3 regions of the Paraburkholderia sp. J11-2 genome follow, and region 1 is predicted to be linked to each of the others. Evidence: predicted binding sites of a transcription regulator. Region 1 holds the regulator's gene; each other region holds the start of a gene.
What was found. Region 1 encodes LexA, which represses DNA repair genes until DNA is damaged. Its sites were predicted from a motif close to ACTGTATNNNNATACAGT; they were not measured.
Positions count from the first base shown of each region.

Region 2: a site for LexA is predicted at 1,580-1,597, ahead of imuA (translesion DNA synthesis-associated protein ImuA). Genes of this name have one in related genera too.
Region 3: a site for LexA is predicted at 1,929-1,946, ahead of recA (recombinase RecA). Genes of this name have one in related genera too.

Region 1 is NZ_CAJMYY010000018.1:162,740-166,016, reverse strand. Features, by position in the region: gene cysT (sulfate ABC transporter permease subunit CysT) at 1-129, opposite strand, end outside; gene U5A57_RS24940 (sulfate ABC transporter substrate-binding protein) at 272-1,321, opposite strand; gene lexA (transcriptional repressor LexA) at 1,624-2,274, shown strand; gene U5A57_RS24930 (hypothetical protein) at 2,329-2,706, shown strand; gene U5A57_RS24925 (DUF2939 domain-containing protein) at 2,818-3,277, shown strand, end outside.
Region 2 is NZ_CAJMYY010000058.1:9,542-12,818, reverse strand. Features, by position in the region: gene U5A57_RS40545 (hypothetical protein) at 1-71, opposite strand, end outside; gene U5A57_RS40540 (DUF2321 domain-containing protein) at 191-928, opposite strand; gene imuA (translesion DNA synthesis-associated protein ImuA) at 1,615-2,331, shown strand; gene U5A57_RS40530 (DNA polymerase Y family protein) at 2,252-3,277, shown strand, end outside.
Region 3 is NZ_CAJMYY010000015.1:99,588-102,864, forward strand. Features, by position in the region: gene U5A57_RS21735 (sensor histidine kinase) at 1-1,012, opposite strand, end outside; gene U5A57_RS21740 (response regulator transcription factor) at 1,025-1,789, opposite strand; gene recA (recombinase RecA) at 2,026-3,102, shown strand; gene recX (recombination regulator RecX) at 3,255-3,277, shown strand, end outside.

The DNA.
Region 1 (3,277 bases):
CGTCGCCGTCTTGAGGAAGGTGGCGGCAAGCGGAATGAGCACCACGAGGCTCAGGTAAGCCACCGTGATGCCGAGCGTCACGCCGAAGCCCGGCAGCGCACTGGGCTTGCGCAATCGAAACGTTGTCATGCTCATCGTCCAGACATGGGTTGCGCGCTTGCCGGGTTCGCCGGCGGCGCCGAAAAGCGCGCCCGTGGGCGCGCTTCTTTGTTATGCGGTCGCGTCGCGATCGACTGCCAACCGGTACTGCGGTACAGCGGTGTTGCGTGACTTACTGCGGCTGGTAGATCGAATCGAACACGCCGCCATCTGCGAAATGCGTCTTCTGCGCGTTGGTCCAGCCGCCGAACGTGTCGTCGACCGTGTAAAGCTTCAGCTTCGGAAACTTCGCCGTGAGCGCCGCCGGGACCTTGTCCGAACGCGGACGGTAGAAGTTCTTCGCGGCGATCTCCTGGCCCTCTTCGCTATAGAGGAACTGCAGGTAGGCCTCGGCCTCCTTGCGCGTGCCCTTCTTTTCGACGACCTTGTCCACCACCGCAACCGGCGGCTCAGCCAGAATGCTCACCGAAGGGACCACGATCTCGAACTTGTCCGGGCCGAATTCCTTGAGCGAAAGGAATGCTTCGTTCTCCCATGCGATCAGCACATCGCCGATACCGCGCTGCACGAAGCTCGTCGTCGCACCTCGCGCGCCCGAGTCGAGCACGCCTGCATTCTTGTAGAGCTTCGAGACGAAGTCCTTGGCCTTCTGCTCGTTGCCGCCCGGCTGGTGCAGCGCATAGGCCCACGCCGCGAGATAGTTCCAGCGCGCGCCGCCCGAGGTCTTCGGATTCGGCGTGACGATCGACACGCCCGGCTTCGTCAGATCGTCCCAGTCCTTGATGTGCTTGGGGTTGCCCTTGCGCACGAGAAACACGATCGTCGACGTGTACGGCGAGGCGTTGTCGGGCAAGCGCTTTTGCCAGTCCTTCGCAACGATGCCCTTGTTGGCGAGCGCGTCGATGTCCCATGCGAGCGCCAGCGTCACAACGTCGGCCTGCAGGCCGTCGAGCACCGAGCGCGCCTGCGCACCCGAGCCGCCGTGCGACTGCTTGATGGTGAGCGTTTCGCCCGTCTTCGCCTTCCACTGCTTGATGAAGGCCTCGTTAATGTCCTGATACAGCTCGCGCGTCGGATCGTAGGAGACGTTGAGCAGCGACGTGTCCGCGTGAGCGGCCACGGGCGCCATCGCCGTAACTGCGACGAGCGGCGCAACGCCGATAACCAGTTTTGCCGCCAGTGATTTCAGCCAGCCTGCGCGCCCCGTATGTGTCGTGCCCATCTATCTGTTCTCCGTTTTCGTGTGTGCTCGTTCGCGCTCATCCGTGCGCATCTGCGAATTGCAGCTAACGATGGAGGCCAGTCTAGCGATCCGCTTACATTATTAAAAATGATGTTTTCTCATTTTTTAATACGCAAAAGTGGTAAGGACAGAGGAAGTCGCTGCTAGAGCGCGATTTCGTCCGCACAAACGCGGGAAAACGGCCTGATAGCAATGCTCAGTTGACGAACTTCAAGTAACACTTGAAAAGTGGCGAGTACTGTATAAAAATACAGTTACCTGTTCAAACATACAGTGGCGCCATGACCAAACTCACCGCACGACAGCAGCAGGTTTTCGATCTGGTTCGCCGGGCGATCGAACGCACGGGCTTCCCGCCCACGCGCGCCGAGATCGCGGCGGAACTCGGCTTCAGCTCGGCCAACTCCGCGGAGGAGCATCTGCGCGCGCTGGCGCGCAAGGGCGTGATCGAACTGGCTGCGGGCGCCTCGCGCGGCATCCGCCTCATGCCGGGGCCCGACGACCTGCCGCACCAGTTCACGCTCCCGCACCCGAGCATCATGCAGCTCTCACTGCCGCTCGTTGGCCGCGTCGCAGCGGGTAGCCCGATCCTCGCGCAGGAGCACATCTCGCAGAACTACATGTGCGACCCGGCACTGTTCTCGAGCCGCCCTGACTATCTGCTGAAAGTGCGCGGCCTTTCCATGCGCGACGCCGGCATTCTCGACGGCGACCTGCTCGCCGTGCAGAAGAAGGCCGAAGCGAAAGACGGGCAAATCATCGTGGCGCGCCTTGGCGACGACGTCACCGTGAAGCGGCTGAAGCGCCGTTCGAACGGGCTCGAACTGATCGCCGAGAACCCCGATTACGACAATATTTTTGTCGAGGCTGGCAGCGCGGAATTCGCGCTGGAAGGCATCGCGGTTGGCCTGATCCGCCCCACCGAATTCTAAGCAATCCGTCTGCGCGCGTTGTGCGCTGAGTTTACGCACTACCTGGAGAGAGTCATGGAACGCCTTGCCCGCTTGCTGCCCTTCCGTCAATTCGGCCGTCTTCGCCACCTCCGTGGAATCGCCTCTTGCGCGGTGCGCGAGGTGCGCGACTCGGCCGCCGCACTGAGCGGCTCGCTCTTCGAAGACTCGCCAGAGATGGTGGCCGCCAGCACGGCCGACCTGCCGGCGCTGCCCTCGGCCCAGCCGGCGTTTGCGCGCGTGTCGCTCAACAGCACGCTCAACACCGAGCAGCCCATGCGCCGCGCGCCGGTGCGGGTCTATCAAGGTCAGTCGCGGCTCATTCTCGTCGGCACGGTTGACGCGGTCTGCCGTGCGATCGACCGCTGCATCGCGGAGCAGCACAGCGACCTGCCTGCAGCGCTGGCGAAGTAAGGTCGAATCGAGCGCGAATTCGCCAATACGCGGCTCAAATGTGAGAAGAGGTTACGGTCGGGATCGTTTAATCAAGTTTGCGGTCAACACCCTGTTTGAACGATTTGTCCTATGCCGATGACGGAATCTCCCTCAACCCCTCGTAAAACCCAAGGCTGGAAGAAGCCCGTAGCGATCACCGTTGCGCTCGCCATGATTGTTGGCGCGCTTGGCTACGCGTATGCGTCGCCCTATATCGCGGTGAAACACATGAAAGCCGCCGCCGACGCTCGCGACGCCGCCACGCTCAACGAGTACGTCGATTACCCTGCGCTGCGCCTGAGCCTCAAACAGCAGGTTGGCGAGATGCTGCATCGGCGCATCGAAGGGCAACACAGCAGCAATCCGCTGCTGATCCTCGGCGCCGTAATTGGTGCGGCACTGATCAGTCCGCTCGTGGATGCCTACGCAACGCCAGAAGGCGTGGCCGCCCTGCTGAGCGGCATGCCGCCGACAGGCAAGCCTGGCGACCGGCCGCACGCGCCGCCGCCGACGGAGTCCAGCGAGCAATCGGCGCAATCGGCGCCGTCAC
Region 2 (3,277 bases), on a different contig from region 1:
ACCAGTCCATCGCCCGTCAGTGCGTGGCAGTAGTCTGCGGCCAGCTTTTGTCTGGTGAAATACTGCGACATGGTCATTACCTTGAATTATCTACGTATGGATAAATTATACCTTAAAAAGGTAATTCAGTATAACCCGGAGGGCAAGCGATCCGGGCGGCGTCGCGGCGACAGTCGGCGACAGATTCTGGCTAGATCCCGCGCGGCGCAATGACGACTCGCAGCGTCTCAAACCGTGTCACGGTTTTCTCGAGATCCCGCACGAGACCGGCGGGATTCTTGACCCGAAGCTGCGGATCATAGACAAAGCAGACAAGGTGTTGGGCTTCTGGATGTTCTGAATATCGCCTGATGTCAACGAGCAACTCGTCCGCGAGCTTCTTGTCCGTCAGGTTTTCACGCGTCATTTTCGTTTCGACCGCGATGCCCGGACCGACCAGGACGAAGTCAATGCGACTGTTTTGTGCCGCGACGGACGGAGAAAACTCCTCATCGCGGACATCGTCGAAGTCCGCAGCGAGCATGGCCGCAAGGAGGTCCTGCACATCGTACTCGTCGTCAACGGCGATCGTCCGGCGGTTTGCATGACGCCGCGCCAATCGCCTCGCGACAAGATGGAAGCGCTGACAGATCTGCTCAACGCGGGCGACGGCGTTGCTGGCGTTACCCGAACTGGATACGTGTTCAGCCCACGGATAGGCTGCGCCACATTGAGGACAGCGGCTGGGCAACGACCAGTTTGCGACGATGACGCCCGGTGCCCGGGGTTTGCCAGGAATGCGTGCGTTGCAGTGAATGCAATGACCCAGCAGTGGCTCCCCACAGATGAGGCAACGTCCGCCTGGCGGAGCTGCATCGGGGTCGAACTGGTCCGTCCGGACATGGCCGTTACGGCACACATATGTTTGAGTTTCCTGCACCACGGTCATCCGCTGTCGTTATCGGAATCTGGTGATTCTAAAGGACCGTTAGCTGCTCTGGCGGGTCATTCCCCCCGCGATCAACCCGTTTCAGAGCGCGATCAGGCTATCGTCGCTTTCTGGCTCATGAACTGACGCCATGCCTGGCGACGCACGAATCTGGACGAGCCCCGAAGATGTCCCGGGAAGCGCAATTATCATCAATTATCCGAACGAAGATAATTTATACCCAACCAAAATAATCGAGGATAGTTTACCAGTTGCCCCGCGACCCAGCTCACCTGATTGGGGCGCCACTCCGTAGGCCCGAACTTCGTTGCCTGCGCATTTGCGAGGATGAATTGTCTCCGCAGTGCGGAGACAATTCATCCCGTCCCCGACGCACTCCGGCACCGAAATATGTGCGGGGAGCGGGTCGCGCCCGAACCAACTGCGCGCAGCCCGTGCGGCGGCACCTGGGTCGCTGCACCCGGGTGGCCAACGAATCACGCGCCCGGCGCCGGACTCCCACGTAACTCAAAGTGTCAGCCTTTCCCTCGACCGGGTCATCGACCACGCGTTGACCGCTTTCGGTCGCCGTATTGGCTCGCTGACCGGCCCGGAAGTCGCACACTACCGACACATCCCCGGGTGACTTTTCTGGGTGGAGCGGTTACGATCACTGTATATATATACAGGTATTTATTGGGGGCACCATGACGCTGCCGCTACTGAACGTCGAGGCGATACACCCGGATTTGTGGCGAGCCTCGCAGTTGGGCTCCGCCCACGGCCGCACGGTGACGAGCGGACACGAGGCGCTCGACGCGGAGTTGCCGGGCCACGGCTGGCCGACGGGGGCCTTGACCGAGGTGATCGTCCCGCAACCGGGCTGCGGCGAACTGCGCCTGCTTAAAGCCGCGCTTGAAGCCGTCGCGACCCGGCCTGTCTTCGTTCTCCAGCCTCCGCACAGACTTCAGCCGGCAGCGTTCACCTGGTGGGGTGTGGGCGCTGAAAACATCCGCGTGCTCAAGGCAGCCACGACCGCAGACAGCCTTTGGGCAGCGGAACAGATCCTTCGTGCCGGAACCGCGGGGGCGCTGCTTTTCTGGCAGCAGCAGGTCCGCCCGGAGGCGCTACGTCGCCTGCACCTCGCCGCGCAGCGCGCGGATACGTTGCTGTTCCTCTTTCGTCCTCCGGCCGCGGCGCAGGCGACGTCCCCCGCTCCGTTGCGTATCTCGATCGACGCGGCGCCCGACGGCGTGAACGTCTCATTCATCAAACGCCGTGGACCGCATCGCGACAAGCCCGTATTCGTTGCGCTCTCCCCTTCGCCTGTTCTCCTGAATCGTCATGCACCACTGGATCGGCGTTCATCTGCCACGCCTGCCCATCGAGAGCTTCTGCCCAACCTGGTACATGCCGGTGTCTGACAACGGTTTCGTTGTTCTGGAAAAAGGCCGCGTGCTCGATGCCGACGCAGCCGCGCGGGCGCAGGGGGTGGTCGTCGGCATGCGCCGGGGCGGCGTGCTCACGCTCGCGCCGAACGCCGATCTCAGGGAGCGTGAGCTCACGCGTGAAGAGCAGACGGTACGGGGTGTCGCATTCGCCCTGCTCCAGTTCACGCCAAACGTTGTGATCGCCGACGAGAACGTCGTTCTCGCAGATGTGACCGCCAGCCTGCGGCTTTTCGGTGGCCTGCGCGCGCTTCGCCGGCGCGTGCGTCGCACGGTTGCAGACTTCGGCGTGACGTGCACGGCTTCGATCGCACCGACCGCCGAGGCCACCTGGCTCATTGCGCGCGCCGGTGGTGGCGTTGCGCTCACACAGCAGTCCCTTTCGCGTGTACTCAGGCGCATCCCTCTGGGCGTGCTGCCTGCCGCGAGACGTTTCGCCGAATGGTTTGAGGGTCTTGGATGCACAACGATCGATGACGTGACGCGCCTGCCGCGCGCCGGACTGAAAAAGCGCTGTGGCACCGCGTTGCTCGATGCGCTTGACCGCGCGAAGGGCGAGGCACCCAAAGTCCACGAATGGCTCACGATGCCGCCCGCGTTCGATGCCCGCGTCGAGTTGCCGGACCGCATTGAGCATGTTGAAGCGGCGCTCTTCGCCGCGCGCCGGCTTACGCTGCAGATGACGGGATGGCTTGCCGCCCGCCAGCTTGCCGTCGCGCGTTTCGTTGTCTCGCTCGAGCACGAGCGCGGCCGCGATGCGATTCCTCCCACCGACGTGGAAGTCGCCCTAGGCGAGCCGACGTGGCACGAGGAACACCTCGTGCGGCTGCTGAAGGAGCGACTCTCGCGGATCGAACTCGCGGCGCCGGTCATTGCATTGAGGCTCGAAGCAAAGGATGTACGGGAAGCTGAGGCACCAAGT
Region 3 (3,277 bases), on a different contig from region 1:
CTTCGGCAGGCGCGTCCTGGCGCAGCGCGAGTTCGGCCTGGGTGCGCAGACCCGCGAGCGGCGTCTTCATCTGATGGGCGGCGTCGGCGATAAAGCGCTTTTGCAGCTCCATGTTCTGTTCGAGCCGCGTGAGCAGGTCGTTGAACGAGGTGACGAGCGGCTCGATTTCGGGCGGCGCGCGGCGCGCTTCGAGCGGCGAAAGATCGTCGGGGCGGCGCATGCGGATGTTCGACTGCAGCGCGTGCAACGGCGCGAGGCCCCGCGAGAGACCGAACCACACGAGCAGGATCGCGAGCGGCAGGATCACGAACTGAGGCAGGATCACGCCTTTGATGATGTCGTTGGCCAGTTGGCGGCGCTTGTCGAGCGTTTCTGCGACCTGCACGAGCACCGGTTGACCCGGCCGGTCGCCGGCGCTCAGGTGCGTCGGCTCCACTGTTGTATAGGCGACGCGGATGTCGATGCCACGCAGCGTGTCGTCGCGGAACTCGACGAGACCGGGCGGCGGGCGGTCGTCGTCGTGCGGCAGCGGCATGTCGCGATCGCCGCCAATCAGCTCGCCGCGGCTGCCGAGCACCTGGTAGAACACGCTGTCTACGTTGTCGGCGCGCAGGAAGTCGCGCGTGGAGGCGGGCAGTGTGAGTTCGGCCACGCCGTTGACGGGCTGGATCTGGCGCGCGAGCACATAGGCGTCGGTTTCGAGCGCGCGGTCGAAGGGGCCGTTGGCGATCGACTTCGCCACGAGATACGTGACCGCGATGCTCATCGGCCAGAGCAGCAGCAAGGGCGCGAGCATCCAGTCGAGAATCTCGCCGAAAAGCGAGCGCGGGCGCGCCTCGGCGGCGGCTTCGGCTTCGTCGGGCGGGGCGAACGGGTTGGCGTAGCGGGCGTCGCGCGCGTCGTCGTCGAGGGCGTCGGCCGTGAATGCGGACGCGCCCGATGTGTTTTCGCCGGCTGTGCTCGCGGCGCCCTTGGGCGGCACGGCGCGCGCGATGGGAGGACGCCCGGCCATCTTCGACTCCGCCTATTTGAAATAGTGGCTGGCGGGCATCGCCGGCGTGGCGTCGGGTGTGCCGGTCTCGGCGCGTGTGCCTGGCTGGCTCGCGCCGGCGTGCGTTTCCTTCGCCTCCTTTTCGAGGCAGTAGCCCAGTCCGCGCACCGTCACGATGCGCACGCCGCCGGTTTCCAGCTTCTTGCGCAGCCGGTGCACGTAGACTTCGATGGCGTTGTTGCTGACTTCCTCGCCCCACTCGCACAGGTGATCGACGAGTTGCTCCTTCGACACGAGCCGCCCGAGCCGCTGCAGCAGCACTTCGAGTACGCCCAGTTCGCGCGCCGAAAGATCGAGCACCTGGTCATTGATGCGCGCGATGCGCCCCACCTGGTCATACGAGAGTGCGCCATGCCGCACCACGGTCGGGCCGCCGCCCGCGCCGCGCCGCGTGAGCGCACGCACGCGCGCTTCGAGCTCGTTGAGCGCGAAGGGCTTGGCCATGTAGTCGTCGGCGCCGAGGTCGAGGCCTTTCACGCGCTCGTCCACACTGTCGGCGGCGGTGAGGATCAGCACGGGCAGGTTGGAATTGCGCGCGCGCAAACGGCGCAGCACTTCGAGGCCCGGCATTTTCGGCAGGCCCAGATCGAGGATCAAGAGGTCGAACGACTGCATCGACAAGGCAGTATCGGCATCCACGCCGCTACGCACGTGATCAACGGCATAGCCCGATTGGCGGAGTGATCTCACGAGCCCGTCCGCGAGTATGCTGTCGTCTTCGGCAATGAGGATTCGCATGTTGCGCCAACGTCGCTTTCGAGGCCCTTTGACCTCGTAGCACCGGCGCCGCGCCGCGTCTTTGAAGGCGCGGCCAGGCGACGCGCGGCGGTCTCCCGAAATTCGCGGTTCTGGATCGCCAGAAAGGCTTGCCAAAACCACTGTTTTTTTATACAGTGTCTGCGTTCGTGTGCATTAGCCCGAATGAGGCGTGCGCATGGTCACGAGACGCCGTTCATCATAGCAAAGGACGATTCATGGAAGATAGCAAGAAAGGCTCGGCTGGGCTGACTGCTGAAAAGAGCAAGGCGCTGGCCGCCGCGCTCGCGCAGATCGAAAAGCAGTTCGGCAAGGGGTCGATCATGCGACTCGGCGACGGCGAAGCGGTCGAGGACATCCAGGTAGTCTCCACCGGTTCGCTCGGCCTCGACATCGCGCTTGGCGTGGGCGGTTTGCCGCGCGGCCGCGTGGTCGAGATCTACGGTCCGGAATCGTCGGGCAAGACCACGCTCACGCTGCAGGTGATCGCCGAAATGCAGAAGCTCGGCGGCACGGCGGCGTTCATCGACGCGGAACACGCGCTCGACGTGCAATACGCCGCCAAGCTCGGCGTGAACGTGCCTGAACTGCTCATCTCGCAGCCGGACACGGGCGAGCAGGCGCTCGAAATCACCGACGCGCTGGTGCGCTCGGGCTCGATCGACATGATCGTGATCGACTCGGTCGCGGCGCTCGTGCCGAAGGCCGAAATCGAAGGTGAAATGGGCGACTCGCTGCCGGGTCTGCAGGCGCGTCTGATGTCGCAGGCGCTGCGCAAGCTCACCGGCACGATCAAGAAGACGAACTGCATGGTGATCTTCATTAACCAGATCCGCATGAAGATCGGCGTGATGTTCGGCAACCCGGAAACCACCACGGGCGGCAACGCACTCAAGTTCTACTCGTCGGTGCGTCTGGACATTCGCCGCATTGGCTCGATCAAGAAGAACGACGAAGTCATCGGCAGCGAAACGCGCGTGAAGGTTGTGAAGAACAAGGTCTCGCCGCCGTTCCGCGAAGCCGTGTTCGACATTCTGTACGGCGAAGGCATCTCGCGTCAGGGCGAAATCGTCGACCTCGGCGTGCAGGCCAAGATCGTCGACAAGGCGGGTGCGTGGTACAGCTATAACGGCGAGCGCATTGGCCAGGGCAAGGACAACGCACGCGAATTCCTGCGCGAGAACTCGGACATCGCTCGTGAGATCGAAAACCGCATCCGCGAATCGCTGGGCGTGAGCACGATGCCGGCCGGCGTCGACAATTCCGGCGAAGTCGAAGTCGCCGACGAAGAGTAAATTCTTCAGGCTCTCGTAGATAAGGCAAGCTGATGCGCAAGGGCGGGTCACCTACGTCCTCGCCGTCCGGCGATCAGGCTAACTCGCGTGCGGGTTCGCCTGCTGACCGGGGTGCCGAGCGGCGCCCCGCCGTGAAGCCTGCCGACGCACGCATGAGCCGTTCAAGCCGCGACGC